Regions from separate parts of the Vibrio cholerae genome, predicted to be linked through region 1. Evidence: predicted binding sites of a transcription regulator. Region 1 holds the regulator's gene; each other region holds the start of a gene.
What was found. Region 1 encodes PurR, which represses purine synthesis genes. Its sites were predicted from a motif close to TNANGNAAACGTTTNCNTNA; they were not measured.
Positions count from the first base shown of each region.

Region 1 (8,192 bases):
CTGCCCAAGAGTATATGAAGATGTATCGGCTCGCGCGATTTGGCTAACGATATCACCGTCCGATTTGAAGCGGCTGCAGTGTTGGCTGCCACTCCAAGTCGTTTGGGTCTATGAAGCATCTCTCAGGCACCGCAAGGTGCCTTTTTTCTGTTTCACTCAACAGTTTCTTACAACTGGGGGGATTCTCTTGACTAAGATTATGGTAGTCTTGGCCTGCGTAATTAAGAGGTTTCAATGTCTTCCCCTATGACTGCCATTGCCGAAAAAGTGCTGTTTCACAAAACTTATCTTCACCCGACAAGTCAGGAGTGGGTGGTGTTCGTTCATGGTGCGGGGGGCAGCTCATCCATATGGTTCAAGCAGATCAAAGCGTATCGGCAGCATTTCAATTTATTGCTGATTGATTTGCGCGGCCACGGGAAATCCAATCAGTTACTGAGAGACTGGATTGCCAATCGCTATACGTTTAAGACTGTGACGCTGGATGTGCTGAAAGTGCTTGATCACTTGAAAATCCAGTCGGCGCATTTTGTGGGCATGTCGCTGGGTACCATCATAGTCCGTAACCTTGCTGAGCTTGCCACGCATCGGGTCAATTCTATGGTGCTTGGTGGCGCGGTTACACGGCTTAATGCGCGTTCGCAAGTGTTGGTTAAGCTAGGACACTTAAGTAAGCACCTCATCCCGTACATGTGGCTGTATCGCTTATTTGCTTACATAGTGATGCCGCAGCGTAGTCAAAAAGAGTCTCGCCATCTGTTTATTCGTGAAGCGCAAAAGCTCTGTCAGAAAGAATTTAAACGTTGGTTTACGTTAACCGCTGAGGTGAATCCGCTGATGCGTTATTTCCGCGACCGTGAATTGCCGATCCCAACCTTATATTTGATGGGAGAGAAGGACTACATGTTCATCCATCCTGTGAAAGAGATGGTGGCGCTCCACGCACAAAGTGAGCTGTATGAAATCCCAAACTGCGGTCATGTATGTAATGTCGAGCAGCCTGAGCTGTTTAATCAGCGTTCTATCGAGTTTATCCAGCGCCAAATCCGTTAATCCCTCACTGAGCGGTTTGGCTAAAACCACACTGCCAGCAGGCGGAAAATTGCCCTTCATGATGCTCCCCACACTCTGGGCATTGCCAGCATTCGGCGGGTGGGGGATTGAGAAATTCTCGGATGATTTGCTGCGCTGCGGTTTGTTGCTCCGGTTTCTTTAACCAAAGTGAAGGGGCGCTGCTGGAATCCATCGGGATCTCGCCGCGCAGCGCAAACAGCATTTCTCCACGCAACTCACACGCTATCCCTTGCTGATGCAAAAGCTGCATCAGCATGTGCGCTTCAAGCGGATGAGTGGCCGTGTAGATTTTCATTGTCCTTCCTAGCTTACTTTTACCAAGAGTGACTTACTTCACTGGCGATTGAGTGGCACGCTGCTGAAATTTACCCATGATCCATTTCACCACTATCGGAAATACGCCTAACAAAACGAATGAAGCGAGCACAGGGAGCGACACAATTTCGCCTAGGCTTGAGATTTCCGCCAGTTGAGTACCCGCATTGAGATACACCGCCGTACCCGGCAGCATACCAAGTTGGCTGACCCAGTAGTAACGCCAAGTGGAGATAGGCGTTAGCCCCATCACTAAGTTAATCAGGAAAAATGGAAAAATCGGGATCAGTCGCAGAGAGAGTAAATAAAACGCGCCATCTCGTTCAATACCTTGATTGATGGTTTGCAATTTATCAGCGAATTTAGCTTGCACCCAATCTCGCAATAAGAAGCGGCTACTGAGAAAGGCGAGAGTGGCACCAATGGTACTGGCAAAAGAAGCCAGCAGTAAGCTCAACCAAAAGCCAAATAGTGCCGCTCCCAACAAAGTCACGACCGTTGCGCCGGGGATTGAAAATGCGGTTAGGAGAACATACACCACAAAATAGATCAGTGCGGCTTGCAGCAAATGGGCATCAATATAATTCGCTAATTCGGCTTGTTTGGCTTTCGCAACATCAAGAGTGAGGTATTGGCTAAACTGCGTCACCAAGAGCGCGGCAATGGCAATCAAAACAAGGGCGATGATGAGTTTTTTATACATTCGAGTACCTAGTCATTACTTTATGGTTTGTGGGGCGTGATATTGCCCGTTTTACTTGGCTCTTCAGCGGTGTGGGCTACGATTCTTCACCCAACCATAGACTATCTCTGGTTTGATGTGGGTGCACACAGTGACCGCCGACTTGTCACTCCAAGTCATTAGAGTATCGCTCATTACTCAAGTATATCGTCTGTCACTGAATTTACTGGAGATACATAGAGAGCCTAAAAGTAAAGACAGGCCAAAGGCCGTTTTTCTTTCAAAAAAATAACGCGCCACTTTGGACGCGTTATGAAATATAGGGTGTGTAAAAACACAGGATGATTACAGGCGTTGATGAACTCAAAATGAAACTCAGAGATGCCTTAATAGCTCATCACGACGATTTTGTGGGATCACCGACCAATGTTTACCTTCGATTGCGCCTTCTAGAGCCCATAGCAACTCTAAACTCACCTCTGCCGTGTGAGTTCGTTGAACCGCTTTATAAGCTTCAACAGAACCAAGAGTCTGAAGAGACTCGACGGTGTCGATACCTGCTTTTTTGAGCATTCTTTCTGTTGCTAAACGCAAGTTAGGAAGATCTTTCAAACGATCAGGTTTCGCTTGTGCTTGAGTTTCACGTTCGGCCTTAGCGACCTCCAGTGCTGCACGCGCTTCATTGAGGATAGAGTCTGGATGACTCCAACAATCTTCAGGTAGAGCGTAGTACTTAGTTACAACGGGGAAGCCACGTTTTTTGTAAACATAAGGTTCATAACCTTGCTGTTTATACTTTTCGATTGTGGCGTCATCTGCACGGATGTGCAGCGTATCGTTAACCACAAGCGCAAACATAGTTTCGTCGACGAAAATACCAAAGCCACCAAACATTGAACGAGATTTAACACGTCCTAGCTGCTCAAAGAGCCGCATTGAATCTTTTAATACTGGTTTATCCATGCTGTTAGTCTCGGAGTATTGTTACATACGCCACCAAGTCAGGTCCGAGAAAATTAGCAAAAGCATGCATTCATAGTGTCAATGATGAGTCAACAAAGTGTATGCATTTTGCCATCGGTAACCCCGCTACCTACCACGTCTTCTGGTTTAGGCCGGAGGCTTTGCGTCCCACTCTTTCGAATGGTTTGCCCTGTGCGTGACATTTTTCCTGATAAAAATTAATCATTCTTGGGTCATTCTCACATACTGATATTTCAAATGTGAGAATGAGCCCTACTAATAATACTCGCACTACATATGTTTTGTCATATTTATGTGACAAGCTTTCAAATATAGGCGTTATGAATTGTCAAGAAAGTTAGGATTTTGTCAAGTCTTTCACCGTGTCGCGCTCTACGATCTCTGGGTGCATTTCGAAAATTCGGCGCTCGTGTTCTTTGTCTTTAATGCGTTCTAGCAAAATTTCAAACGCGTTCTTACCCACACGACGCTTAGGTTGGTGCACTGTGGTCAGTGGTGGAGAGAAGTATTCTGCTAACTCGATATTATCGTAACCGATGACAGACATATCTTCTGGAATACGTATGCCTTTCTGTTGCAAACGGCTCATCAAACCTAATGCCATCGTATCGTTGAAACAGAATACCGCCGTGGGGCGCTTGTCCATCGCAATGATTTTATCCGCCGCTAAAACGGCAGTATCACACTCAAAGTTACCTTCCAAGATCCAATCTTCATTGACGGTCAACTTGGCTTCCGCCATCGCGCGACGGAAACCTTGAATGCGCTCTTGGCATGCGGCTTTGACGAAGTGACCACTCAAACATGCAATCTCAGTGTGACCGCGGTCAGTGAGGTATTTGGTCGCGAGGTAGCCGCCTTCTTCGGAGTTATCGATGATTTTATCGGCGTGCGACGTTTCTGGACCCCAATCCATAACCACTTTTGGAATATCTTTGTGCGCATCCAACATATCTTGCAGCTCTTGGGTCAGGTCTGAACACATCACCAAAATGCCATCAACCCGTTTTTCGGCCAGCATGCGGATATAATCGCGTTGCTTTTCATAGATGCCGCCTGTGTTACATAGGATCAGCGTATAGCCTTGACGGTAACAGTAGCTTTCCACACCGTCGATAACTTCCGAGAAAAACAGGTTAGTAGATTGCGTCACTAACATACCAATCGTGCGAGTGGTATTGCACTTTAAGCTGCGTGCCACGGCACTTGGCGCGTAGTTCAGCTGCTTAACGGCTTCCATCACTTTCTCTTGGGTGGTTTCTGCCACAAAGCGAGTTTTATTGATGACGTGAGAAACGGTAGTGGTTGACACGCCCGCAAGGCGTGCCACATCTTTAATCGTAGCCATAGAGTGTTCCTGTCGATGACTGCTGCCAGCGAATAACATCGGTGGATTTAATCAGCAGAAGTAAGGCGAGACTGAGCGAATCTTCACACTCTGTGCGAGCACATGTCCAACACTATGCCGTACGTAAAGCGCTTCAATCACTATGCCTAAAGTAATAAACCTAAAGTAATAAAAAACAAAAACCGCCGAGAAACAGCGGTTGAAATTTTTACTCGTTTTTATCGTTTGCGGATGGATTTTAGACTGCAAATCTCTCCGTCGCAACGAAATTCATTCACCAAACTATAAGCCATTTCACAATTAATTCGTCTATCCCCTTCCTATTTGACCCTGCCGTGGTGTTGGCTACCACACGAAGCCGTTTGGGATAGATAAAATAGGCTGGCTTTCCGCTTTGCCTGTCTGGCTAATGGGTCTCTTGGATCAGCTCATCAAGACAGTGTTTATCTTGCTGAATAAAGGCTAACGCTAAACGAGCGGCGGCTGAGTACAATCCGAAAGCATCAAATTGAGTGCAACGTTCAGCAAAGGCAGGTAGCCAAGTGAGTAAGTGTTGACTTATGAAGTCGGACTGAGCTTGGAGCGCTAAACTCAGTTGTGCTGAGTGCTCAATTTGGTTAGCACTGATTGCTAGATGCGCTAAAAAATCGAGCTGGATGGCAAGATGATCCTCGGGCTCATTGAGATTTTGTTCAACCTTAACCCCATGTGCGCTGAGTAACTCACGCATTTGCTGCGCAGGCTTGCCATTGAGTAAACCTTGATCGGCATAGACAGAAGCATAGGGCAGGGCGGAATCACGGTCTGATTTCAAAAAGAGATCACAGAAATCTGCAGCGAGCTCCAGCTGTGCATCTTGGCGATCTTGCAAGCGATTGAGCGCCTCGACCAAGTGTTTAACTTCGCGGCTCAAGCTTTGCTCATCAGCGAGCCCGCTTAAAAAAGTACGAACTTCTGCTGAGTGATAGCGAGCAATATCTTGCTCGCTCAGTTCTTTAAAAAACAGGCTCGACAGCCACCAATAGATTTCAGCACGCTTTTCATTGAGGATTTTCAGTTCTTGCATCATCTCTGCACTCCCAATCGATGTGTGCTTAGTCTAAACCATAAAAATGAACAGCTATCACGGTGATTGTGACAGTTTGTGAAAAGAAAAGAATAGGTTGTTAATCTGTTAAAAGAAGTTTGCTTTGCATCAAGAAAAAGTGAGGTTTCTCACGATTTTTCTCGAGTTATTAACAAATATGAATAGAATAACCCTGCGATACATCCAGTTATTTAAAATGGTGCATTATGAGCTATCACGTACTTGTGGTTGAAGATGACCTCGTCACGCGAAGTAAGTTAAGTGGTTACTTTCAAAATGAAGGTTACCAAGTGACGGAAGCAGAAAGTGGCGCACAGATGAGAGAAGCGTTAGAGCTCAATGACATCGATCTGGTTTTGCTGGACATTAATTTGCACGGTGAAGACGGTCTGTTATTGACGCGAGAATTACGCAGCCAGTCGGAGATTGGCATTATTTTAGTGACAGGACGCACCGACAGTATCGACAAAATCGTTGGCCTCGAAATGGGCGCGGACGATTATGTCACCAAACCTGTTGACCTACGCGAGCTTCAGGTTCGTGTAAAAAACTTATTATGGCGAATTTCCCTCGCACAGCGAGAGAGAATTACCGACAAACACGATGACAAACTGGTGCATTTTGGTGAGTGGACGTTCGATGTTCAGCGCCGTGCATTAAGCCGTAACGGTGAGCCAGTCAAGCTCACTAAAGCGGAATACGAGTTGTTGGTTGCGCTTTCTTCTTATCCTAATCAAGTGCTGAGCCGTGAGCGGATTTTGAACATGATCAGTCACCGTGTGGATGCGCCAAACGACCGTACGATTGACGTATTGATCCGCCGTATGCGCGCCAAAATGGAAATGGATCCGAAAAACCCGCAAATCTTTGTGACGGTTCACGGCGAAGGGTACATGTTTGCTGGAGATTAAACTTCGAAAGTGTCCTTATTCTTTTCTGCATTGTAAAAATTAAAAAACTGGCTAAATGCCAGTTTTTTAATGCTACTTATGATCCCTAAAGCGGATGAGACTAAGGTGCGCTTGGTGCCTCTTCAACCACCGGTGGAGTAAGCACAGGCTCACCGCTATCCCCTGCCACAGTATCTCGCAGGGTTTGCCACATCAGTCCTAAAGTTTCATGCCAATACTGCTCAGTTTGCTCAAGATAGCGCGATCTTGGAATGTATTTATCCCAAGGCTGAATAATATTGAGGTGGCCTAAGTAATTGGTCGGGGCAGGAATGGGTGTTAAGCCCGCCGATTCAAATTCACGCATCGCACGCTTCATGTGGCTGGCTGAGGTGACGAGCACCATGCGTTTTTGTTGCACGAAAGCGGCCGCTTGGCGCGCTTCTTCCCAAGTATCTTTAGCGGTTTCCAGCAAAATAATATCCGATTTAGGCACGCCTAACGCCAAAGCGACACGCGCCATCATCCGAGCATGGCTAACTTCGCTGCCGCCAGCGTAACCGGAGAGGATAAGTTTCGAACCCGGATACATACGACTAATACGAATGCCTTCTGTTAAGCGCATGAGCGCAGCACGAGTAAGCTCGGAGGTGGGGGGAATATCATCATCAATGACATGGCCATTCCCGAGCACCATCACGTAGTCAAGAGTACCTTCTACGGGTAAAAATGCCGTGTAAGTACGTTCAAGTGGCATCAACAAACGAGTCGCCACGGGTTGAAAGGAAACCAGAAATAGCCCAGTGAGGGAGAATAACACCACTAGGCAGCCAGTTTTACGTTTTGCCGTGAACATGATCAACATCAGGCCCACGAAACCAATGATCAGCAGCGCTGGCAGAGGCATCAACAGTGAAGAAAATATTTTTTTCAGCTCAAACATAGAGAAAACAGTCCGAAAAAACAGCACTTGATTATAAAAAGAGTCGAAGCCTCTTTATTCCTGCCATTCGTATGACAGAATAGCAGGCACGGTTCGTTATCATAACTCAAGCTACTGTGACAGAAGATCGCAATTTCGACGATATTGCCCACAAATTTGCAAAAAATATATACGGTTCTGACAAAGGTGAGATCCGCCAAGTCATTGTTTGGGAAGATTTGGAGCAGCTTCTCAGTCAACTGGACACGCAAAAAGTTCCCTTGCACGTGCTCGATGCGGGTGGCGGCTTGGCGCAAGTATCGCAAAAAATCGCTCGCCTTGGGCATCGAGTGACACTCTGTGATCTTTCTTCGGAAATGTTGCAATTGGCCGAACAGGATATTGCAAACAATGGCCTGCTTGAGCAGTATCGCTTCGTCCATTCACCAGTGCAGACGATTCAAGCACACCTTGATGCGCCCGTGGATTTGGTGCTGTTTCATGCGGTGATGGAATGGTTAGCGGAACCCCAACCGGCGTTGCAAAATTTGCTGGCGCAAGTCAGACCGGGCGGCATGGTGTCGGTGATGTTTTACAACTATCACGGTTTGGTTTACAAAAACGCCGTGTGTGGCAACATTCCGCACGTGCTAGAGGATATGCCGCACCGCAAACGGTTTAAATTACAACCGCAGAAAGGCTTGCTCCCCGAAGAGGTCTACCAATGGATCGAAGAATCGGGTTTTGAGATCTGCGGGAAATCCGGTATTCGTTGTTTCAGTGATTACATCGGAAACATGAAAAACATGGGCGAATACCAGTATGAGGATTTGGTGGCACTGGAGCGCAAATTCTGCCGTCAGGAGCCTTACCTCTCATTGGGTCGATAC
Region 1 covers NZ_CP043554.1:1,181,592-1,189,783, forward strand. The annotation lists gene glgA (glycogen synthase GlgA) at 1-47, shown strand, start outside; gene F0316_RS05665 (alpha/beta fold hydrolase) at 235-1,053, shown strand; gene F0316_RS05670 (putative signal transducing protein) at 1,058-1,369, opposite strand; gene F0316_RS05675 (TVP38/TMEM64 family protein) at 1,403-2,092, opposite strand; gene F0316_RS05680 (TfoX/Sxy family DNA transformation protein) at 2,447-3,034, opposite strand; cyclic di-GMP riboswitch class I at 3,148-3,234, opposite strand; gene purR (HTH-type transcriptional repressor PurR) at 3,393-4,403, opposite strand; gene torD (molecular chaperone TorD) at 4,810-5,472, opposite strand; gene torR (two-component system response regulator TorR) at 5,697-6,401, shown strand; gene elyC (envelope biogenesis factor ElyC) at 6,502-7,323, opposite strand; gene cmoM (tRNA uridine 5-oxyacetic acid(34) methyltransferase CmoM) at 7,440-8,192, shown strand, end outside.

Region 2 (8,192 bases), on a different replicon from region 1:
ACCAAGCGTTACTTGAGTTGGAAAACGAAGGTGGCATCGCGGCGCGCTATCAGCGTTATCAGACCAATCAGACCAAATTGGTGAAAGGTATGCGTGAACTGGGTTTTGCCCCGTTACTCCCAGAAAAGCTGCATTCCCCCATCATCACCTCTTTCTATTCACCTGAACATTCGGATTACCAGTTTGCGGAGTTTTATCAGCGCTTAAAACAGCAAGGCTTTGTGATTTATCCCGGCAAAGTCAGTCACGCTGACTGCTTCCGTATTGGCAATATTGGTGAGGTGTATCCGCAAGATATTGAGCGCCTACTGAGCGCCATGCAACACGCTATGTATTGGCAACAAGCGTAAACGGTTAGGAAAAACGATGAAAGCATTCGAACCCCTCTCACCGCATAGTGCAACTCACTGGCGTAGTGAAGGTGATATCAATACCACCGCCGCACGTCGCGATTGGCTAACGCATGTGAATGATGAAACCACTCAGAATTTGTTACAACGTGACGCAAATGTGTTTCTGCATCAAGCCATGTCCACACCTTGCCTCGATGTATTGGCCAGTGCAGCGGGCTGCTATTTGTATGATGTGTCAGGGAAAAGTTATCTCGATTTTCATGGCAATAATGTGCATCAACTCGGTCATGGTCATCCGCAGGTGATCAAAAAAATCACCGAACAGATGCAAACCTTGCCCTTCGCCCCGCGCCGTTTTACCCATGAAACCGCGATTCGCTGCGCAGAAAAGCTCACGGAGATTGCCGGCGGTGAGCTAAACCGAGTGCTGTTTGCTCCCGGCGGTACTTCGGTGATTGGTATGGCGCTCAAATTAGCGCGTCATGTCACGCAGAATTTTAAAGTAGTCAGTTTGTGGGATGCTTTTCATGGCGCGTCACTGGATGCGATCTCCGTTGGCGGCGAAGCTTGTTTCCGCCAAGGCATGGGACCGCTGATGGCAGGCGTGGAGCGTATTCCTCCAGCCATCTCTTATCGCGGTGCATTTCCCCGCGAAGACGGCAGCGATGTGCACTATGCCGACTACTTGGAATACGTGATTGAAAAAGAAGGCGGCATTGGCGCATTCATCGCCGAAGCGGTACGCAATACCGATGTACAAGTACCTAGCCGCGCCTATTGGCAGCGGGTGCGGGAAATCTGCGATAAACACAATGTGCTTTTGATCATTGATGACATTCCCAACGGCATGGGGCGCAGCGGCGAGTGGTTTACTCACCAAGCGTTCGGCATCGAGCCCGATATTTTGTGTATCGGCAAAGGTTTGGGGGCTGGGCTTATCCCGATTGCCGCCCTACTTACCAAAGAAAAATACAACACGGCTGCACAAGTTTCTTTGGGGCATTACACCCATGAAAAAAGCCCGCTGGGCTGCGCTGCCGCATTAGCCACGATTGAAGTGATTGAGCAGCACAACTTACTCGCCAAAGTGCAGGCTGATAGCGTTTATATGCGTCAACGTCTTAGTCAAATGCAGCAGCAATTTTCACTGATTGGGGATGTGCGCGGTATCGGATTGCTTTGGGGCATCGAACTGGTGACCGACCGCCACACCAAACAGCGTGCTCACGATGAAGCCGAGGCCGTACTTTATCACTGCTTACGTCACGGGCTGAGCTTTAAAGTCTCACAAGGCAATGTGCTGCAACTTAGCCCGCCTTTGATCATTTCACGCCAAGAGCTGGATCAAGCTCTCGATATTCTCTATTCCGCTTTGCTCGCTGTTAGCCAGCAAATGGGTTATTTACGTTAAGGAAAAATGATGAACTCTCCGATTCAAGCCGTTATTTTCGATTGGGCTGGCACTATTGTGGATTTTGGATCCTTTGCGCCGACCTCGATTTTTGTTGAAGCTTTCAAGCAAGGCTTTGATTTTGAGATTAGCCTTGCCGAGGCTCGCGAGCCGATGGGACTGGGCAAATGGCAACACATTGAAGCTGTAGGAAAACTCCCCAGTGTTGCGCAGCGCTGGCAAAACCAATTTGGACGCCCGATGCAAGCCAGCGATATTGATGCGATTTACGCCGCTTTTATGCCGCTGCAAATCGCCAAAGTCGCCGATCACGCAGCACCGATTCCTCACTCACTTGAAGTGGTTGAACAGATCCGATCGCGCGGGATCAAAATCGGATCTTGCTCTGGTTATCCACGCCAAGTGATGGATGTGCTGATCGCTGCGGCAGCCGATTACGGTTATCGTCCCGATTATGTGGTTGCTACCGATGATTTACCGCAAGGTGGCCGTCCCGCCCCTTTTATGGCACTCAAAAATGTCATTGAGCTTGGCGTGACCGATGTACGCGCTTGTGTGAAAGTCGATGATGCGCTGCCCGGCATCGAGGAAGGCCATAATGCGGGTATGTGGACCATCGGTTTACTGCTGTCAGGCAACGAAGCCGGGTTAACCCTTGAAGAGTATCAACATGCTGATGCCCAAACGCTGCAAGTGGCGCGCGGACGTGCACAAGCCAAACTGCAACAGGCAAAACCGCATTATTTGATTGATACGGTTGCAGACTTGCCTGCCGTGCTCGCACAAATTGAGCAAAGATTATTAGCCGGTGAACGCCCTTAAGTGGTCAGTTCGTTTACTCCATTTCTCGCTCCCCTTCTAAAAAACTGGTTACCTATTGGGGGCTTGAAATCTTCTGCTATGCGAGCTATGGTTAGTCCGACAACTTAACAAGACTGATTGATACCGCCCTGTTTTCAGGGCGGTATTTATTTGGGAGGAATAAAATGTCTCAACTTAATACTATCGTGGTGTCCACTCGCGATATGGACAGAATCAGCCAGTTGATGGATAACCTAGCCACTTTGTCGCCAGAGCTAGAGAAACTGGAAGAAGAATTGGATCGCGCCACTGTGCTCGAACCTGCAGAGATGCCAGACAATGTCGTCACTATGAATTCTACGGTGCGCTTTAAATTTTTGGGCAGCGATGAAGTGATGGAAAAAACCTTGGTGTATCCAAACGATGTGAAAAGCAGCGCGGACGTTTCGATTTTCGCCCCAGTGGGAAGTGCATTGCTTGGTTTGGCAGTCGGTCAACAACTGGCTTGGCCAATGCCGGGCGGTACACTCAAAACCCTCGAAATCATCGACATCGTCTATCAACCTGAACGCGCTGGCGAATTCCACCGCTAATCAGGTATCTGGTGCAAAGTGGTTCACTTTGCACCAGGAGCGCCTCGCTTATTCATGGCATTACGCCAACAAAATCTCTCTCAGCTCATGCAGTGAAACCACTTCATAATGTGGCGTAATGCCATCTGGTTTCGGGTGCTGATGCACATTGAGCCAGCAAGTTTCGATGCCAAAATTCAAGCCACCAAGAATGTCAGAATGTGGATTATCCCCGACCATCAGCACTCGGCTTTTGGCTGGGTTGCCCATACGCTCTAGTGCGTGGGCAAAAATGCCAGCATCAGGTTTCGCAATCCCGACTTCTTCAGAAATCACAATCTGATCAAAAAAGTCAGTCATGCCAGTTTTAGCCAGCCGAACATCTTGTAATTCGGTAAAACCGTTGGTGATAATGCCCAAACGCGCTTTACCGTGTAGCGCCTGCATCAACTCCATCGCGCCCGGTAGCAAGGTGCAAATATCCGCCATGGCTTGTAAAAATGCGCTATTAAGCTCGTCAGTGGTGGTATTAAGCTTTTCAGCCCAACCCGCAAAGCGCGTATGTTTGAGCTGCGCGGCAGTAATATCGCCGTTTTGGTAATCCACCCACAGCGGTTTATTCACTTCTTGGTATTGGTGAAAATCTTGTTCGGTAAATTCCACGCCTTTGCGCGCGAACATCAGCTGCATCCCTTTAAAAGCATCGAAATGAAACAAGGTCTCGTCAGCGTCAAATAAGATCCAATCGTACTTCATGATGATCTCCTTAAAATCAGACCAACAGTGTAGATTGTTTTTTAATTGATGATAATCTCCGATTATGGAAACTTTTTGTTTTTCTCTATTCAACAATCATTATGCTGACAACTTTTTCTTCTATTCCTGTTTTTGTTGCAGTTGTCGAATGTGGCAGCTTCTCTCTTGCAGCCAAAAAACTCAAAATCACCAAATCGGCGGTCAGTAAAAGGCTTTCTCAGCTTGAAGATGATTTAGGGATTCGGTTGATCAATCGTACAACACGAAAATTAAGCTTAACTGAAGCCGGTGAACGTTATTACTACCATGTTTCACAAGCACTGAGTTACGCCCGACAAGGAATGGATGCTGTCACCGAATTGCAAGGTGAACCACAAGGCAAACTAAAAATTACCGCGCCTATGTCTTTTGGCGTTCTACACATCGCGCCCATCATTGCTGACTTCATCTCTATTTATCCTAAGGTAGAAATAGATTTGCAACTGGAAGACCAAATGGTTGATCTGATTGAAGGTGGCTTTGATCTCGCCATTCGGATAGGACACCTACCCACATCGAACCTTGTTGCGAAACGCCTTGTGACTTGTAAAAGTGTTCTTTGTGCTTCACCTGAATACTTAGCGCGTTATGGCGAACCTGAAAAACCTGCCGATCTCCTTGAGCATAACTGCCTTGTTTATACTTATTTTCGCGGCGGCAATGAATGGACCTTTCACCATCAACAACAAGAGGTCAAAGTCATCCCCAAAGGCAATCTAACGGTGAATAACAGTGAAGCGATTCGCAGAGCCTCGCTTGCAGGGTTAGGTATTGCTCAACTGCCGACTTTTCTGGTCAGCAAAGATCTGGCTGGTGGAGCACTCCAATCGGTAATGACACACTATTCTCTGCCAGTCCATGCGGTCTATGCCGTTTTTCCTGAACGTAAACACCTACCTTATAAGGTTCGAGCTTTCATCGATTTCTTGCAGCAAAAGCTAGGAAATAATCAGCCTTATTGGGATAGCTAAATGTGAGCACAAGGTCAAAAGGCCAAATTCGAATGAGGAATAGACAGATTCGGTGACTTAGCGCAAAAAGTAGCCCGAGATTTCTTTTTATAAAGAGCCGTGAAGCGATACATTGAACGGCAGAAGGAGTGGTTATGAAGCGTTTTTTCCCGTCAGCAGTGATGTTGATCCCGTTTGTGGTCAAACATTACCCCGAGCAGGAAGAGTATTCAGCGGCAGAAGATGGCGCGGAGCATGACACTTCTTCCTCGATGGCTCAAGACCATCTCACCGACACGTCTAAGGCGCATAAGCAATCTATGGAGGATTAATGTCATGAAGAAAGTCGCGGTTATTCTCAGTGGCTGTGGAGTATTCGATGGAGCAGAGATCCACGAATCGGTGCTTGCGCTGCATGCCATCGAGAAACAAGGAGCCAGTTGGCACTGCTTTGCGCCGAATGTGCAGCAGATGCATGTCATTAACCACCTCACGGGTGAAGAGATGCCAGAAACACGCAATGTGTTGGTGGAATCTGCCCGCATTGCGCGCGGAAAAATCCAAGATGTAGCCACACTCAATGTGAATGAATTTGATGCACTTCTGCTCCCAGGCGGGTTTGGAGCCGCGAAAAATCTCACCGACTTCGCGGTGAAAGGCGCACAGTGCAGTATCAACCCGGATGTAGCTGCCGCTTGTCTTGCTTTTGCGGATGCGCAAAAACCTGCGGGTTATATCTGTATTGCCCCAACCATCATCCCGATGATTTATGGCGAAGCCGCTCAAGGCACGATTGGCAATGATCACGGCACCGCAGCCGCATTTAATCAGTTGGGTGGTCAGCATGTGGATTGCCCAGTAGAAGGCATCGTATTTGATGAAAGACATAAAGTGCTTTCCACCCCTGCCTACATGCTGGCAGAGAATATTTCCCAAGCCGCTTCCGGTATCGAAAAATTGGTTGAGCGCCTACTGCAACTGGCTTAGTGTTTCACAAACTCAATCGATAACAATGCCCACTTTACGTGGGCATTGGTTTTTGTCCTCAGGCCAACACAGAGTCGTCATTTGTTGCACAAATGAAACGGACGCATGAATAATGCTAGGTATATAAAATTTCTAGATGACGAGATTGCGCACAACCAAACAGCGCTATACCCTTGGTAACGTAATCGGTAGCAGAAAAACCTTGGCTTCTCCTGATACCGCAGTCACCTTCAATTCAATAATTTATTCAGTTTGGAGAAAACCCAATGAGCTTACTTAAAGAGTTCAAGGCTTTTGCATCTCGTGGCAATGTGATCGACATGGCAGTCGGTATCATCATTGGTGCGGCGTTTGGCAAAATAGTGTCATCGTTCGTGGCCGATATCATTATGCCGCCAATCGGTATTATTTTAGGCGGTGTGAATTTCAGCGATCTGAGTTTCGTGTTACTTGCCGCGCAAGGTGATGCCCCTGCTGTAGTGATTGCCTACGGCAAATTTATCCAAACCGTGGTCGATTTTACGATTATCGCGTTCGCCATTTTCATGGGTTTAAAAGCGATCAATACCTTGAAGCGTAAGGAAGAGGAAGCGCCTAAAGCCCCTGCAGCGCCAACCAAAGATCAAGAACTGCTTTCTGAAATTCGTGATTTGTTAAAAGCACAGCAAGATAAATAACTCTGGATGATTCCCCCTCTAAGGCGCTCAATTGAGCGCCTTTTTCCATTTTAGTGCATCGAATGAGAGTAAAAATGTCGTGCTTCAATTGATCAAAATCAGCAATCCGCTAAAATCCCAATCGCTCGCAGAATTCACTCCATAAGAATCTTTACAAGCCACAATTTATCGCTATGATTTGCGCGCAAACGTTTTCCTCACCATTTTTACCGCTCTAGATGAGGGTTTTATGCTGCCAGATATTGAAATTTGCCGCGCTACACCATTAACGTCTATCGACACCATTGCTCAAAAAGCGGGATTGCTCGCGAATGAGTACGAAAGCCACGGCCTGCATAAAGCCAAAGTATCACTGCATTGTCTAGAGCGATTGGCCAGCAAACCTAAAGGCAAATTCATTCTGGTCACTGCGATTACCCCAACACCACTGGGTGAAGGTAAAACCGTTACCACGATTGGTTTAGCACAAGGGTTGGCCAAACTTAATCACTCGGTCATGGCGTGCATTCGTCAGCCTTCGATGGGGCCGATTTTTGGGGTAAAAGGTGGCGCTGCGGGCGGCGGGTATTCACAAGTTGCACCGATGGAAGAGCTCAATCTGCATTTAACCGGTGATATTCATGCCGTCACTGCGGCGCACAACCTTGCGGCAGCTGCGATTGATGCGCGAATTTATCACGAGCAGCGCCTCGGCTATGCCGATTTTGAGCGCCGCACCGGCATGCCAGCGCTGCGCATTGACCCCAAACAGGTCATATGGAAACGCGTGATGGATCATAACGATCGCGCGCTGCGCATGGTGATGGTCGGCCGCAATGAACCGGGAAAAAATATTAATGGTTATGAGCGCGAAGATGGTTTCGATATCTCTGCCGCCTCCGAATTGATGGCGATTCTTGCTCTTGCCTCGGATCTACGTGATTTGCGTCGCCGTATCGGTAATGTGGTGTTGGCTTATGATTTGGACGGTAATCCGGTCACCACCGAAGCTCTGAAAGTGGCTGGTGCAATGGCCGTGAGCATGAAAGAAGCGATTGAACCGACCTTGATGCAGACTTTAGAAGGCGTTCCAACACTGATCCACGCCGGCCCATTTGCCAATATCGCGCACGGTAACTCCTCGATCATTGCCGATGAAATTGCTACCCGTTTGGCAGACTACACCGTGACCGAAGGCGGTTTTGGCTCCGATATGGGGTTTGAAAAAGCGTGCAACATCAAAGCCAAAGCATCAGGTAAAACCCCAGATTGTGCGGTGATTGTCGCCACCTTACGCGGTTTAAAAGCCAATTCAGGCCTGTATGATTTACGCCCCGGCCAAGCGGTACCGGATGCCCTATTCGCGCCAGACAGCGCCGCTTTGCAAGCCGGTTTTGCAAACTTGAAATGGCATATTGATAACGTTAACCAGTATGGTGTGCCTGCCGTGGTAGCGATTAACCGCTTCCCACAAGATTGTGCCGAAGAACTGGAACAACTGGTTAAGCTGATAGAAGCCCTGCCCAACCGTGTATCGGTAGCCATTTCAGAAGGCTTTGCCAAAGGCGGTGAAGGTACCAAGCTGCTTGCCGAGAAAGTGGTTGAGCAGTGTCAACATCCAGCGAAATTCACTCCGCTCTATCATTCAAGCATGCCATTGGATGAAA
Region 2 covers NZ_CP043556.1:45,194-53,385, forward strand. The annotation lists gene phnW (2-aminoethylphosphonate--pyruvate transaminase) at 1-350, shown strand, start outside; gene F0316_RS14370 (aspartate aminotransferase family protein) at 367-1,764, shown strand; gene phnX (phosphonoacetaldehyde hydrolase) at 1,771-2,586, shown strand; gene rnk (nucleoside diphosphate kinase regulator) at 2,751-3,158, shown strand; gene yjjG (pyrimidine 5'-nucleotidase) at 3,219-3,893, opposite strand; gene F0316_RS14390 (LysR family transcriptional regulator) at 3,995-4,903, shown strand; gene F0316_RS14395 (hypothetical protein) at 5,038-5,214, shown strand; gene elbB (isoprenoid biosynthesis glyoxalase ElbB) at 5,219-5,869, shown strand; gene mscL (large-conductance mechanosensitive channel protein MscL) at 6,136-6,546, shown strand; gene F0316_RS14410 (formate--tetrahydrofolate ligase) at 6,776-8,192, shown strand, end outside.
Region 2: the regulator PurR is predicted to act here: its motif matches at 6,727-6,746, upstream of F0316_RS14410 (formate--tetrahydrofolate ligase).

Region 3 (8,192 bases), 250 kb from region 1:
TGGCTGAGTTTTATAAGCAGTACCCTAAGGTGAATTTCGATATTCAGCTCGATGATGGACTGCAAGATTTGGTGGATTCTAATCTGGATATGGTGATCCGAATTGGTGAGCTGACGTCATCCTCTTTAGTTGGCCGTGTTATAGCGCCTTTTGAGTTAGGTATTTATGCCAGTCAAACCTATTTAGAGAACGCGCCGCCGATCCATACGATTCAGGATTTAGAGCAGCACGATTGGGTCTATCTCACACGCTTAAATCTGCCTAACCAAACCCTAACTTTAACCAATCAAGAGGGCGTACAACATCAGGTCAAATTCCATAGCAAACACAGCAGTAATTCTCCGCTTGGCGTCATGACCATGGTGCAAAATGGTTTGGGTGTGGGATCGATTGCCAGTTTTTTGATTGATAAGTTGCCTGATGCATCGCTGGTGCGATTGTTTCCGGACTTCTATCAGATCAGTACTACCATGAATATTCTTTACCCCAGTCGTAAAAATTTGCCGCCAAGGGTGCGTTTATTTATCGATTATCTGGTGGGAACATTGTGTGGTTAATGGAGAGTGTTTAAACAGGTAGAGCCAACGCGCAATGAGCCGCATGGGTGTGTCGATGGCTTCTAGTGCCGGGGAAAGTCACCAAGCCCGTTTAGGGCTTGATGAAGATCGAGTGAACGCAGGTATTGAACTAGTGAGATAAGTTGAATTCTGTCAACACACCTTCTGCCAACACACTGTGAACCTGATGCAGTGGAGTGACCCATTCGATGTAAGCATCAGGGCGAACCAATACCGCTTGTCCTGGATAAGGTGCGTGACGTGTCCAGTGTTGAGCATTTTCGGATTGGGTACCGATGCGGATCACATGTACATGCGGCGGCACGTCAACCACGCATTCGTCATCACTAAACAAGAACAGTGTCCATCTTGAGTAGTCAAGCAGTGAGTACAAACGAGTGATCTCAGTACCTTGATTGAGCACGAAATCCCACATTCGAGTGCCAGCTAAGCCTTCTTCGTAGTAGCGAATGCCCATTCCCGTGATATTACCTGAACGCTTTTCAACTATTTTTACGTAGTCTTGCGCATGGGTGTTGGTGGCTGAAAACTTCGTTGAGCGTACCAGTTCACCGGAGCTGTCTATCACGCTCTGCGCCACTGGTTGACGTTCAGCGTGATAACTTTTCAATAAAGCAGGAGAGGCTTGACCTTTAATCACCATACTTAGTTTCCAGATCAGGTTAAATGCGTCAGCAACCCCAGTATTTAATCCTTGTCCACCGTTGACTGAGTGTACGTGACAGGCATCCCCTGCAAGGAAAACCCGGTCATCGACGCTGTAATGTTCTGCTACCGATTCTTTCACGGCAAATTGCGAGAACCAGACCACTTCCTTAAAACCCAATTGATGAGGTGCCATTGCCCGGTTAATTTTGGCGATAGCCTGCTCTAAGGTGAAATCGTGCGTATCCATACGGACATAGAAGCGATCGATTTCACCTTCGCGAGGGATCCATGCCACATCTGAGGTTTCTGCTTGGAACACAATAATTTCAGGGACTTTAGGAAAGTCACTGTCAATCACACCATCAATCACCGCCCAGATAATTTCGGGGCGCACAATGTGAAAAGGCACACTAAAATGACGACGCACAAAAGATTGAGACCCATCCGCACCAATCACAAAGCGCGATTGAATACGCTCACCATTGCTGAGATGAGTTAGGCAGCCTGCTTGATTGAGCTCGATATTGTCGACGCTTGTGTTGCGCCAAACGGGGGCATTCGCTTCAAGTAATTTCTTGTCCAATAGATGCTCAACAAACGATTGACCTAACATCAAAAAGTGTTTGTGCAAGCAGCCTTCCAAGGCTTCCCACCAGCTCGATTGGCGCGAGATAAAATGGCCATTAGCCCAAACCGAGCTGGTATTACACGGCTTGCCTAAAGGGTAAAGATCATCAAAAAGCTTCGCGACTTCGAGCAGTTGTAAGGTGCGGGCATTTAACGCATCGGCGCGTCCGACTTGAAGTGGTTCGGCTGACTTATCAATGATCAGCGCGTTTAAACCGCAGCGCTGTGCTAAGTAGGCACTCATTAACCCAACTGGGCCTGCGCCGATAATGACGATGTCGGTTATTTTTGTGGACATTGGTACGACTCCAAGCTTGGATTGTTATAAGGAGGATTACTTAACACTTGCACACGACGAATGTGACGCGGCGTGTGAGAGGTAAAGCCTTCACGGCCATGGAGTAAGGAGAAGTTATCGGTGATCACTATGTCACCCGTTTGCCACTCATGAGCGTAGAAGTTACGTGGGTCGTACAGTGCACGGCGTAAACTTTTGTGAAACTCGATCGCTTGCTCAGGGGTAATTCCAGACAGTGATACATCAGGTGGATTGAGCAGGTCGCCATTTTCTTCAAAATGCGGCTCGTTGTAGCGTATTACTTGATAGTCTCGGTATGGATGCTGCATCACAATCGGGGAGACGGTTTTACTGTGGTAAAACTCCATTTTACGCTGGTAGTGTCCGGTGACTTGCTGCCAAAGCTCAAGATCTGGCTGAGGGGCGTGCTGTAAAGCCAGCATGGTATGACTGAAGGTCGTACGCCCACCATGCCCCGGTAAAGGAGCCTTTACACACTGAAAGATTTGGTATTCAGGGACTTGTGGGCGATACATGCCATCCCAATGCATGGGCATGTAGCTGCTGTCAAAAATGTGATCGCCAGGATCCTCTTTTTGTACCAGATCTAATACGCGCCCAAACGGCCAAACACTCACTTCTCCCCAGCGTTCGCAGTAGTCCGCAAACTGCTCCGAATGTTCAAAGGTTTCAAAACCACGCAGTAACACAAGTTGTTCACGCAAAAAGAGTTCGCGTAACTCATCAATATCTAACTCATTGACATGAATCGGAGCATGTTTCGGTTCTACGATCACTCCAAACGGTTGCAGAGCAGTAATTTTGTACGGCATATCAATGGCCTCCAAAATGGGCTTAGGTTTTTCCTTTATCTAGTCCGATTATTTGTACAACCGCTGGAATTGACTAGATAACAAAAGAAGAACCGAGAGTTACCGATACGGGAACAGTCTCTGCGTTATTGAGAGAGAAGGGAATACCTATTTAGAAAGAGGGGGGAGTATAAAGCGCAAACAGAACGAAAGAGGTCAATCCATGCATGGTATTGACCTCTTACTGCTTCTCAGGTGTTAGCACAAGGCGTTAACACAAGGTGAGTGTGAATACCGCGACGCTTTGGCGTTGCAGATAGCCACTGTGGCTAACCTTGAGTGTGGAACTGCTCACACGCCATCATAGTGTTTTCAATCAAGCTTGCGACGGTCATAGGTCCTACACCACCGGGTACTGGAGTGATAAAACTTGCACGCGTACGGGCAACATCGTATTCCACATCGCCAACCAGCTTACCAGTATCTAAGCGGTTAATGCCAACATCGACCACAACTGCACCTTCTTTAATCCATGCTCCCGGAATAAAGTTAGGTTTACCGACCGCGACCACCAAGATATCCGCTTGGCGAATATGGCCTTCGAGATCTTGAGTAAAGCGATGGCAAGTGGTGGTGGTACAGCCTGCCAAGAGTAGCTCTAACGTCATCGGACGACCGACAATGTTGGAAGCTCCCACAATCACCGCGTGTTTGCCGCGTAGTGGAATATTGTAGCGTTCAAGCAGAGTAATAATGCCTTTGGGTGTGCAAGAGCGCAGTTTCGGAATGCGCTGCGCCAAGCGACCGACGTTGTAAGGGTGGAATCCATCCACATCTTTCTCTGGGTGAATACTCTCCAACACTTTGGTCGTATCCATACCCGCAGGTAACGGCAGTTGTACCAAAATGCCATCGATTTGCGGATCGTTATTGAGTTCTTCAACCAGTGACAGCAAGGCTTCTTCGCTAGCGGTGGCGGGTAAATCGAAAGATTTGGAGACAAAACCGACTTCTTCACAGGCACGGCGTTTACTGCCGACATACACTTGTGAAGCAGGATCTTCGCCCACCAACACAACCGCCAGTCCTGGGGCTCGTAACCCAGCTTGAACACGAGCTTTAACACGGGCTGCCACTTCTGAGCGCACCGTTTGCGAAATCAGCGTTCCATCAATATTTTGAGCAGTCATGACTTTCCTTACAGGTTTGGAGCGAAAATTTTTGCGCGCATTGTCGCAGATATTTTTGATAACATCCACGGGCAAACGTTTGCTTTGTTCTGTTTTTCGGCAGTTGAGATGAGATCGGTAAAATATTGCTCATTCGAAACAGAAAGTTAGATAAAGGCGTTGATCTAGCCCGTTTAACTCGTATAATCCTCACCCTGTAGCGCGCCCTTAGCTCAGTTGGATAGAGCACGTGCCTTCTAAGCATGTGGTCACAGGTTCGAATCCTGTAGGGCGTGCCATTATTTCAGACCCCAGCAAAGCTCATTTGCTGGGGTTTTTTATTGTTATCCTCAAATCACTGTTTTGAGCGGTGACGGTTTTAAATTTTGTTGCGTTGGGTAGTTGAGAAGTGGCGATTTTGCATCGGTATCATCGACAAGCTGTGCGACCTCTCGGTTTTTTTTATGCCCCCTATTTACAAAGCCATCAGGTGGTGCAAGGATCCGCGTGCTCAGGGAAAGGTAAGTCCAAACTAGATATCACCATCCTGCCGTATTACCCAATATATTCAACCGCTTATCCGCATTTTTAGTCGACTTGGTATTTTTGTGACTACCAATTTATTGGACTGAAAACGCAGGGAGATACCCATGAAACGCATCCCCGCATTGGACAGTATCCGAGGATTATTGTTGGTGCTGATCACCTTCAACCATCTTATCTGGTACAGCGGCGGTACAACCATACTGCAAATGATTACTCATGAACCTGTCGGCGTGTTTGGTGCCGCGGAAGGTTTCATCTTCATGTCTGGACTACTGGCTGGTATGGTCTATAGCCGCCGTGAATACACTGACCGTCAAGCGGCTGGGAAAGTGTGGAATCGTGCGTTCATTATCTACAAATACCACATTGCAGGACTCTTTATTGCCATGCTGTGGTTTTGGCTGGGCAGCCACTATTTTGCTGAACAAGTCACCGTGTTTGGTGGCAGCTTTAGTAATCTGCCTACTATGCCTTTTATGACCATGTTGATGAGCTTCCTGCTGCTCAATAAACCCGCCTATCTGGAAATTTTGCCACTCTATATCATGTATATGTTGCTGTTTCCTTTGGCTCTGTACGGGTTTCGTCGCGGTTATCTTAAATGGGTACTTGCGCTGAGCGTGCTGATTTGGGCAAGTAGTGGTTGGATTCAAGGCGCTATGCTTTTGCCACTCTTTAAGTGGCTTTCTGCAGAATACATTCCTGAGCTCGGTTACTTTGACCCTTTTGCTTGGCAACTGCTGTTTTTCTTTGGTGGTGCATTAGGTTATTGCAAGCGTCAAGGCGAGTTGGCGTGGTTCCACCCTAAATTGGTTTGGTTATGTGCGGCGATAGCTTTGGTTATCTTTATGGCTTACCGCGATCTTTTAACGCCATTGGGTATTACTAAGCAGATGGTGTATGCGGCATCCAGTAAGCCAGAGCTTGGCTGGTTGCGTGTACTGAGTTTGAGTGTATGGATCTACTTAATCTCTGTTGTGATCCGCTTTTTCCCAACGGCATTAGTGTATGAGCCGCTGAGCTATCTCGGCCGCCATTCATTACAAGTTTTTACTTGGCAAACCGTACTGATTTTTATCACTGCACCTTGGCTTCTGACCACACGCGACTCGGTTTGGCATACAGCGATCATTCTGCTGCTCTGTACAACATTGTGGATTCCCGCTTGGCTACAGACACAGCGTAAAGAAAAGCCAATCAATTTGTCATCTGCGGTGGTGGCTTGCCTTTCACTGGTTTTAGTGATGACGACGAATTTTACAAGCTTCCCTCAACCACCCAAAAGTGACATTGTGGCGAGCAGTGATGAGGTCGTCACCGATGCTTTACCTAGCAGTGAGATTTCTAATCATGAGCTGCTGAGTGAACCGATGAACAGTGATGAGACACCCGTGAACTGAGCCAGAATAAACTGTCCCGTGTATGTTATGCCGATGCCGTTTTTAGCTGCATCGGCTAACGCAGTTGTCGGTATACCTGCGTACTTTTTCTGACTACCTTCCTCGCCGGATAATTCTTTATATAGCCATCAAGACCTTACTGAGGTAGACCGTTTTGATGCCGAAGCTTAAGACCAGCTTTGGTAACTCACGAGGTATTTCAAATCGCGGCTACGTCTATTGGACAGCCTATCAACCGTCACATTCTCGCGTTACAGTGAGTTTTTATCATTCACGATTTTTTGAAGCCAGTACAACCTGTGAGAGCCTGAAATGAGCAAGCCCCTTTATGTGTTTGATTTGGATGACACCCTGATTGATGGGGACTGCGCGATGATTTGGAATGCGTTTCTTGCCGAGAAAGGCATTGCGACGGAGCGCAATTTTGTGGAAGAAGATCGAAGACGCATGGCGCTGTACGCGCAAGGCAAGATGGATATGGCGGAATACATTGCTTTTGCGATGAGACCGTTAACCCAAGTGCCAAGTACAACCGTGCAAGATTGGGTGGAAGAGTGCGTGTCACGCTGGATTGTTCCAAAACAATTTGCCCAAGCTCGTGAGTTGATTGCGCAGTTAAAGCAGCAAGGTAATACCTGCTTAATTATTTCCGCTTCTGTTTCGTTTTTAGTGAAAACCGTCGCTCAACGTTTCGGAATTGAACACGCGTTAGGGATTGATCTTGTGAGCCAAAACGGTTGCTACAGCGGTAACATCGAGGGCGTTGCTAGCTACCGAGAAGGTAAAGTGCTGCGTTTACAACAATGGTTAGCGGAGCAGAATGAAACCTATCACGACGTTCATTTTTATACCGACTCCATCAATGATCTGCCGTTATGTCAGCATGCCGATTTCGCGTATGTGGTCAATCCTTGCCCGCGCTTGAAAGCTCAGGCTGAGCAGCATGGTTGGCCCATATTATCTTGGGCGGTGTAAGTGTTTGGCCATCCATCCGTGTTACGGTGGGCGGATGGCCAATTCGCTAACTAAAGTAGAGCCAGATACCCACCCCAGCCATTAGCGAACCTGCAATCCGATTGAGTAAACGGACATGGTGAGCTTGGCTTAATAAGCGCTTTAACCCTTTTCCACCCGTGGCATACAAACTCATGCTGATAAATTCGGAAAGCAGAATAATGGCAACCAATACAGTCAGTTGTGGAGCAAGGCTTAACGATTGATCAATAAAAGGGGGCAGCAGAGATACCATAAACGCCCAGCCTTTAGGGTTAGCAATTGCGGTCACAAAACCTTGTACTAATAGACCCCAGTCACTGCCTTGGTACGTGTTTTCTTGCTCGATATTGATCGCCAGCTTGCCCCGTGAACGCCACATTTGCACACCTAAATACACCAAATAGCTTGCCCCCACGATTTTAAACAGAGTGAAAATATCTGGATAACGCAGCATGACCGCCGCAATGCCTACCACTGCGGAGACCGCGACCAAAGCCACACCCAGTAGCTCGCCTACCATCATCCATAGTGTTCTTCGATAGCCAACGCTCATGCCCAGAGTGAGGGCCAAGGTCATATTCATACCTGGGGTAATCGAAACAAAAAAGAAGGTGGGAATAAAGAGTCCCAAAAGTGCCGTATTCATCCATTCTCTCCCTAGCCTGAGGATTATCGTGTTAGTTCCATTAACAACAACTCCACAATATAGGCCGATTGGGAAATGCGCAATCTTCAATTGAATGAGGCACTTTGAAGGATGCAGAATGTAACGTAATGACTTGGGTTGGTGAGCAACTATTTGAAAATAGCGGAGGGTTGGGTACGTCGTATCGGACACTGCTGTTTTGCAGATAGTCACCAAGCGGGTTTGATCGGTTGGTGACCGTGCCCTTATCACCTGAAGTGGTAACGCGCTTTCACCTCAATCACAGGGTTTGTCTATGCATTGTTTATAGAGACTGATTCACCTTGCAGAGTGTGAATGGCTTCAAGCACTGTAGGCGGTAGCAAGGCTTTCTCACCCGTTTTAAAGTTAAACATCACAACCGTAGCGCTACCGACGGTAGTCACTTTACCAAGTTTTTGGCTCACCACTTGGTATTCCATGCTAAAGCGAT
Region 3 covers NZ_CP043554.1:935,140-943,331, forward strand. The annotation lists gene F0316_RS04495 (LysR family transcriptional regulator) at 1-557, shown strand, start outside; gene F0316_RS04500 (FAD-binding protein) at 688-2,151, opposite strand; gene F0316_RS04505 (TauD/TfdA dioxygenase family protein) at 2,136-2,984, opposite strand; gene folD (bifunctional methylenetetrahydrofolate dehydrogenase/methenyltetrahydrofolate cyclohydrolase FolD) at 3,293-4,153, opposite strand; tRNA gene F0316_RS04515 (tRNA-Arg) at 4,355-4,431, shown strand; gene F0316_RS04525 (OpgC domain-containing protein) at 4,783-6,078, shown strand; gene F0316_RS04530 (HAD-IB family hydrolase) at 6,391-7,053, shown strand; gene F0316_RS04535 (LysE family translocator) at 7,100-7,720, opposite strand; gene F0316_RS04540 (acyl-CoA thioesterase) at 8,014-8,192, opposite strand, start outside.
Region 3: the regulator PurR is predicted to act here: its motif matches at 4,221-4,240, upstream of folD (bifunctional methylenetetrahydrofolate dehydrogenase/methenyltetrahydrofolate cyclohydrolase FolD).

Region 4 (8,192 bases), 260 kb from region 1:
GGTGGCTATCCAGTTAACCGCATAAGGCGCTTGAGTCACCACGCCTAAGCTGTTGTTGCCTGCAAAAAACTCCACTTGCGTGACCGAGCCATCGGCATCACTGGCTTGCGCCGCCACACTGACGGTTGAGCCAGCAAGAATCACTTGGTTAGCCGTCGGGTTGGTTAATGTCACGACAGGTGGCGTTGAACAAGCGCCTAAACCACTCCATGCTTCTTTCCAATAACTTCCAACCCCTGGCTCATACGCCCAACCGGAGCTGGAAGAACACCAACCGGCGATATCACAGCGATATTTTTGGTTCTTATTTTGTACCAACTGCCCTGCCGAATACGCGGTTCCCGCCGAATACACAGGTAAACCCGCGCAACCTGCATTCGAGCCACTGCCGACCGTTAAAGTCACTTCTTGGCTCAGGGTAGACTGGTTGTCGTTATCAATCGCTTTGGCTTTAAAGGTATGGCTGCCGACAGCGGCATTCCAATTAAACTGGTAAGGCTCAGAGCTATCGGTCACAACAAGTTGACCATCAACATAAAATTCAACAGCGTTGACAGTGCCATCACTGTCAGTGGCATTTGCGGCCACGGCTAGAACATCGCCCACGGTTAGCTGTTCACTGCCCGTCGGGCTAGTCAACGTCACAGTTGGCGGAACTGGGTTACCGGTAGGCGTTACGCTGATATTTACGGTGCTGCTGGTGGTTGCACCTTGGTTATCGGTCGCAATCGCGGTCACTGAAGTGGCTCCTAGCGTTGCCGTCCAATCCACTTGGTATGGGGCTTGTTGGTCAATCGCGATACGCTGTGTGCCGACTAAAAACTCCACCTGAGTAATGCTGCCATCACTATCTGAGGCATTGGCTTGTAATCCGACGACGGAGCCTTGTGGGATCTTGGCGTTATTGAGTGGTGATTGAATGGACACTTGAGGTGGGTTATTCGCCCCTCCGTCACACTGTCCAAGAATTTGCCATGCGTCCCATTGACCAGAATGGGTTACCGGATCGTTACCCTGAGTCCAGTAACGCGCTTGGTAAGCGGTGTTGGTTTTTTGAACTTTATCACTGCCAACATACACTGTACTGCTGTCCCACACTGGCACTCCGGCACAGTTATAGGCTTGTGCTGAGTAACTTACCCCCAAACTGGCGGTAATCACGGCGGCTAAACAATAGCGCTTCATGTTTCTCTCCTGTATTAGATAATGTCGCTTATAACTAATACTCCAGAGTGAAAGATTTGCATGTTAATCAATGGAATAGTTTACCGTTCTCGGCACAGTGTCACTGCTTCTTCTGCGGTTAATCATCGCTTTCAATTCTTTTTCGGCGCGATTCACGAAATGAAAAGGAGATCTTTAAAACAATCACCACTACTAAAAGCGGTGATTTATGAATGACAAAAAAAAGGCCAGCGTAGTCGCTGGCCCCTATTGCTGAATCAAAGATTACAAAGACAAAATCACCCCAGCGATCGATGCACTCATTAGGTTAGCCAATACGCCTGCGCCAATCGCACGGAAGCCGTATTGGGAGATAAAAGAGCGACGTTCAGGTACAAGGCTACCCAAACCACCAATCAAAATCGCCATGGTAGAAATATTGGCAAAACCGCACAGCGCGAAAGTCACGATCGCTTGTGAATGCGCACTCAATTGCTCTTTCACTTCAATCAGTTGAATGAAAGCGACAAACTCGTTCACCACCACTTTGTTACCAATCAAAGAACCTGCCATGATCGCTTCATGCCATGGAATACCTATCAGCCAAGCTACTGGAGCGAAAACATACCCCATGATCAGTTCAAAGCTCAGCTCGATGCCAAACCAGCCACCAAACCAACCGAGCAAGCCGTTTAACAGAGCAATCACACTCACAAAGGCGAGCAAAGTCGCCCCTACCGCAACAGCAATTTTCACACCCGACATCGCGCCATCCGCAATCGCTTCGACGACGTTAGTGGATTTCGGCAGATCCAACTCATCTTGCGCAATCGCGGCATCGACGTGTTCGGTTTCTGGCAACATGATTTTTGCCATCAAGAGACCCGCAGGGGCAGACATGAAAGCCGCCGCGATCAGATAGTTCAATTCCACACCTAAAGAGGCATAACCAACCAAAGTACCGCCAGCAACCGACGCTAAGCCGCCCGTCATCACTGCAAAGAATTGCGAATCGGTCATTTTATGAAGATAAGGTTTCACCACCAGCGGCGCTTCAATCATACCCACGAAAATGTTTGCGGTAGCAGAAAGGGATTCTGCACGGCCTGTGCCAAGCAATTTCTGTAAACCACCACCGATGAGGTTAATCACTTTCGGCATGATGCCTAAATGGTAAAGGCCAGAAATCAGTGCAGAGAAGAAAATGATGATGCCAAGGACATTAATCGCAAACACAAAACCTACGCTGCCATTGGCGAGGCCACCAAACACAAAACCGATACCATCTTGCCCATAGTTGATCAGTTGTGACACCGCGCCCGTCACACGATTGAGTGCCTCTTTACCCGCAGGTACATACAGCACCAGTAAGGCGAAGAAGATTTGCAGCAGTAACGCTAAAGAAACTGTACGCAAGTTGATATTTTTTCTATTGGTAGAAAATAGCCACGCAACCAGCAAAATTGCGCCCATACCGAGGAGTGATGACATAACGCCGCCCAAATTGTGAGTAGAACAGGAAAGGCGGCGATTTTAGTGAAGGAAATCGTATGCGCAAGGTGAGTTTGTTAATCACTCATTACCAAACCGGTAATCAAAATACGTCTTTTCATAACTTGCTGATTTTATTAAACCTAAACGTTTGCTTTTGAGTTATCTTTTCCATTGGGAAAATATCTTTTTAAAAACAGCAATAATCCTCATGGAATATATCCCCAGCGATCTCCTGTTGCACTAGCAAGCCAGTGAGCTAATCTCACCGAGTATCGAAAGGCGGCGTCATTAAGGAGAGCAAACATGATCCACACGGCTACGGCGTTAAGTCGCCAGAAGCTATTCTGCTGCAAAACGAACATAAGGTTGTAAACGAGTATCCCAGTAACAAGGCGTACCGAGCCGCTGTTTGATAAATTCAATCACCGCCGATGTTTTTTTCGGCATATGTTGACGACTGGGATACACCGCATAAAACGGCATCTGTTGATTGGCGGACCACTCCGGCAGCAGCTGAATAAGCTGCCCTGTGCGAAATTCATCTCGCAGCAAATAGGTCGCCAAATAAGCGATTCCCCATCCTGCCACGGCAGCATCGCGTACCGCCTCCGCCAGATCGACCGAGTAGTTTCCGGCCACTTTAATGGTTTGATTGTGTCCATCTCGGCTGAATGACCAACGGGTGTAATCGCGCTCCCAGCTTCGATAAATCAAGCAGTTATGCTCCATTAAGGCCATAGGTTCTGTGGGTGATCCATAACGCAGCAGGTAGTCTGGCGATGCGGCCACCACAAAACGGCAATCGGCAATGCGCTGCGCCACATAACCCTCTGGTAGCTGCTCGTTACTGGTGATCCATAAATCCAACCCTTCCTTGAGCATATCGACTTTATGATCAAACAGATGCACTTCGACGTTCAACTCAGGATATTGTTGGCGAAGCTGCTCCAAAGCAGGCAACACATGCAAGGTGCCAAAAGATTGCGATAAACCAAGTCTAATCAGCCCTACCACTTCATCACGCTGATCTTCCATTTCACTTTGTGCATTGGTCACAATCGTTAAAAGTTCACGGCACTGGGCATAAAACAGATTCCCAGCATCCGTCAGAGTAAAGCTGCGCGTGGTGCGCTGCACCAGTTTAACGCCCAGCGAGGCCTCTAACGCGGCGAGCTGTTTACTGACATGAGACACCGACACGCCTAGCGCGTGCGCAGCAGCAGTAAAACTTTGATGTTGGATTAACACCGCAAATAAAGCCATTTGGCTCGCGCGTTCAGCAAACAAATCGCATCTCCATCAGCAAACTCTCCCCATCACAGCCTTCTTCATCAACACATCCCGATTACCGAAATGCCTAAAAACCCGTTGCTCACAAACAGAAAAAACAGAGGGCTCAATGAGAGCCCTCTGTTCGCTAATTGTCAATCCGTTATGCCAATCCGTTGCGCCAATCCAACAGGTTAGAACGCAATCCGATCCGCCAGATGGCTGACCGCCAACGCAAAGTAATGAGAGCGATTCCACTTCATCAATACATTGTAGTTGTTATACACAAGATAAATTCGCCCTGCTTCATCATCAGGCATGATGAGCCACGCTTTAATATCATCAGAAAGCGCTGGCAGCGGTTTACCATCATAACGAGTGACCCCAAGCTTACTCCACTCTTGTAACGTTTTGCCTTTTTCAGGCTGACGTCCTTCTAGAGCATGGTCAAACCCTTTGGGGATTTTCACTTGGCGTCCCCAAGTGTACTTATCATCCCAGCCTGATTGGCTGAGATAGTTAGCCGTAGAAGCAAATACGTCTGAACGTGTTCCCCAAATGTCTTTTTTGCCATCGCCGTTGCCATCAGCGGCAAAATTCAAAAACGAGCTTGGCATAAATTGACACTGCCCCATCGCGCCCGCCCAAGAGCCTTTCATGGCTTCAGGGGCAATGTGACCTTGTTCGAGGATCTGCAAGGCGGCCATGGTTTCTTTGCGGAAAAACTCTTCACGGCGGCCTTCATAGGCCAGCGTCGATAACGCATCAATCACCCGAAAGTTACCCGTGAACGCACCAAAATTACTTTCAACCCCCCACAAGGCAACAATAAATCTCGGTTGTACGCCATACTGCTTACCAATGCGTTGCAGCTCAGTGTAGTGTTTTTCATACAGAGATTGTGCTTGCTTTACTTTCCACTCTGGTACAGCGCGCGGGATGTATTCATCCAGCGTCAACTTTTTCTCTGGCTGATTTTTATCCGCGACGACGGAACGAGGCTTGTATTCCACATCACGAAACGCTTCGTTGAGGATGCGTTCGGAAATACCTTCTTCACGCGCTTGCTGCTTTAGCCTTTCGACATATTGTTCAAAACTGACTTCATTGGCGAGTACGGGTGCCGATAACGCTAGGCCCAGTACTATCGATAATAATTTTTTCAAGATGCCCTCCTTGAGCCATCTTCATCAGGGAGTTTGGCGCGCTTTGCGCTCCTTATGTTGTTCCAGCAAATTTTCTGGTGGCGGCGGTAACTGCAAAAAGAAACCTTGTTCCTGCATGGATTGTTTCACCTTCTCCACATTCACTTGCGCCAACTGACGCTGCTCAAGATTAACCAGCATGACAAAAATAGGTTTACCAAACATCTGTTTTAAGGTGTCAGGAACCTGTGAAAAATCGTCCCGTTTCGGAATATAGAGATAAGTGCCTTCTTTTTTAGGACTTTTGTAAATAGAGCAAAGCATGACAAGCCTTTTATTTCGATTATTGACCACTTAGGGCATTTTGTCTTAATTCAGTTAACTTTGATCAAAATTGATGCCAAATCACTTATTTCACCGCAAGAGAACTTGCTGTGCTTTGGCGCTGAATATAACATGACAGCCCTGTTCTCAGCCAATGCTCTCTCCGTAAGGCATAGAGTTTATTGAGGTCAACGTTACCATGTCGAAAAACCCTGACCTGAAAGGTAGTAGTTTTACTTTGTCGGTATTACACCTTTCTGACAACCAAATTGCGCATACTGTTCAATTTCTTCAAGAAAAGATCGCGCAAGCCCCGGCCTTTTTTGCCAATGCGCCAGTGGTGATCAATGTGGCGAAAGTCGAGGGCGATCTTGATTATCCTGCGTTAAAACAAGGGATCAGCCAAGCGGGTTTAATCCCCGTCGGTGTCACAGGATGTAAAGACAAACGTAGCCAAAACCTTGCCGTCGAAGCCGGTTTTGCAGTAATGACCGCCACAAACTCCCCAGCCCAAGCCCCAGCGCAAATGGCCCCGACCAAAGTGATTCGTACCCCAGTGCGTTCGGGTCAACAGATTTATGCCAAAGACGGCGATCTGGTGATCTTAAGTCACGTCAGTGCGGGGGCTGAAGTGATCGCCGATGGTTCAATCCATATTTATGGCACGTTACGTGGCCGGGCGATTGCCGGAGCGAGTGGTCAACGAGAAGCACGAATTATTTGTCATGATTTGCAAGCGGAATTGATTTCCATCGCTGGCCGCTATTGGTTAAGTGATCAAATTGAAAGTCAGTTCTGGCAACAGAGGGTGATGCTCAGTATGACTGACGAATCGCTCTATCTCGAAACGCTCACGATTTAAGATTGAAAGGAAAAAATAACATGTCGCGCATTATTGTCGTCACGTCAGGAAAAGGCGGGGTTGGCAAAACCACCTCCAGTGCTGCAATTGCTTCAGGTCTCGCGCTGCGAGGCAAAAAAACCGCTGTGATCGATTTTGATATCGGTCTGCGTAATCTCGATTTAATCATGGGCTGTGAGCGCCGCGTGGTGTACGATTTTGTCAATGTCATCAACGGTGAAGCCACGCTCAACCAAGCCTTGATTAAAGACAAACGCAACGAAAACCTGTTCATCCTGCCGGCCTCTCAAACTCGTGATAAAGATGCACTAACCAAAGATGGCGTACAACGCGTGCTCAATGATCTCAAAGAGATGGGTTTTGACTTCATCATTTGTGACTCACCAGCAGGGATTGAGCAAGGCGCGCTGATGGCGTTGTACTACGCCGACGAAGCGATTGTCACCACCAACCCTGAAGTATCGTCAGTGCGCGACTCTGACCGTATTCTAGGCATTCTCGATTCTAAATCGATGCGTGCGGAGCAAGGCCAAGCGCCGATCAAACAGCATCTGCTGCTCACCCGCTACAACCCTGCACGCGTCACTCAAGGTGAAATGCTCAGTGTGCAAGACGTCGAAGAAATCCTACATGTGCCGCTGCTCGGTGTGATTCCAGAAAGCCAAGCCGTATTGAACGCCTCGAACAAAGGGGTTCCAGTAATTTTTGACGATCAATCCGATGCAGGCCAAGCTTATCAAGATACGGTGGCACGTCTACTTGGTGAACAAGTTGAGTTTCGTTTCCTGACTGAAGCGAAGAAAGGTATTTTCAAACGCTTATTCGGAGGTTAACGCTATGTCATTGCTGGAATTTTTCCGCCCACAGAAGAAGACTTCCGCGAGCGTTGCCAAAGAGCGTCTGCAGATCATTGTGGCTGAGCGTCGTAGCCAAAACGATCCTGCACCTAGCTATTTGCCACAACTCAAAGAAGACATTCTGAAAGTGATTGCCAAATACGTCGCGATTGACCCATCCATGGTCGAACTCTCTTTTGAGCATAAAGGCGATGATATCTCGGTGCTTGAGCTCAACGTCAAACTGCCGGATGACGAAAAATAACCCCTTCAAGACCCTCATCGATGAGGGTCTTTTATTATCTCCCTTGTCTCTGCTCACCAGGCTCTCTCCAAACGATTTGGCGTTGTCGTCTGTAGGCGGCAAGTAGGAAAGGGGTATCCTTCTCCACTAGCAAATGACTATTTATTATCTGTTGGGAAATATCGCTTTTATTGAGCTAGATCACACACAACTTGTCGCTAAAATGACGCGCGTTTGACTAGGACTTAACGGCATGAGTTCATATTAGTCGTGTTTGTGATGGTCAACCTTTCTTAACCAAGGATCTATGATGAAAAAAAGTATTTTTGCCCTGAGCGCGCTGACTCTCATTCTTGTCGGTTGCGACAACCAACAAGACGCAAAAGTGGAAGTAGAAAAAGTCGTTGATGTTGCGGCAGCACCGGCTGAGCAATCTGCGGCTCAACCATCAACAGCAAGCGTTGATGCAGCGCACAATGCTCAAAACAGCCTAGATTGGGCTGGCATCTATCAAGGCACTCTGCCTTGTGCTGATTGCGGTGGCATTGAAACAGAGCTGACGCTGAACGCGGATGGCACCTACGCGCTAACAGAAAAATACCTCGATAAAGAAGGTGAACCTTTTGCCTCTCAAGGTACTTTCGTTTGGAATGAAGCTGGTAATATCGTAACACTGCAAACAGGCGACCAAACTGGCAGACAATTCATGGTGGGTGAAAACACGCTGTCCCATCTGGATATGGAAGGTAAGGTTATCGAAGGTGAGCTGGCTGAGTTTTACGTGCTAAGCAAGCAATAAACTGAGTCGCTTATACGCTTTACAAAAATACGGTTTACGAAAAACGCGCCATCCA
Region 4 covers NZ_CP043554.1:919,153-927,344, reverse strand. The annotation lists gene F0316_RS04470 (Ig-like domain-containing protein) at 1-1,185, opposite strand, end outside; gene F0316_RS04465 (NupC/NupG family nucleoside CNT transporter) at 1,450-2,655, opposite strand; gene F0316_RS04460 (LysR family transcriptional regulator) at 2,998-3,945, opposite strand; gene F0316_RS04455 (lytic murein transglycosylase) at 4,122-5,093, opposite strand; gene F0316_RS04450 (YcgL domain-containing protein) at 5,118-5,396, opposite strand; gene minC (septum site-determining protein MinC) at 5,596-6,258, shown strand; gene minD (septum site-determining protein MinD) at 6,279-7,091, shown strand; gene minE (cell division topological specificity factor MinE) at 7,096-7,359, shown strand; gene F0316_RS04430 (copper resistance protein NlpE) at 7,649-8,137, shown strand.
Region 4: the regulator PurR is predicted to act here: its motif matches at 2,795-2,814, upstream of F0316_RS04465 (NupC/NupG family nucleoside CNT transporter).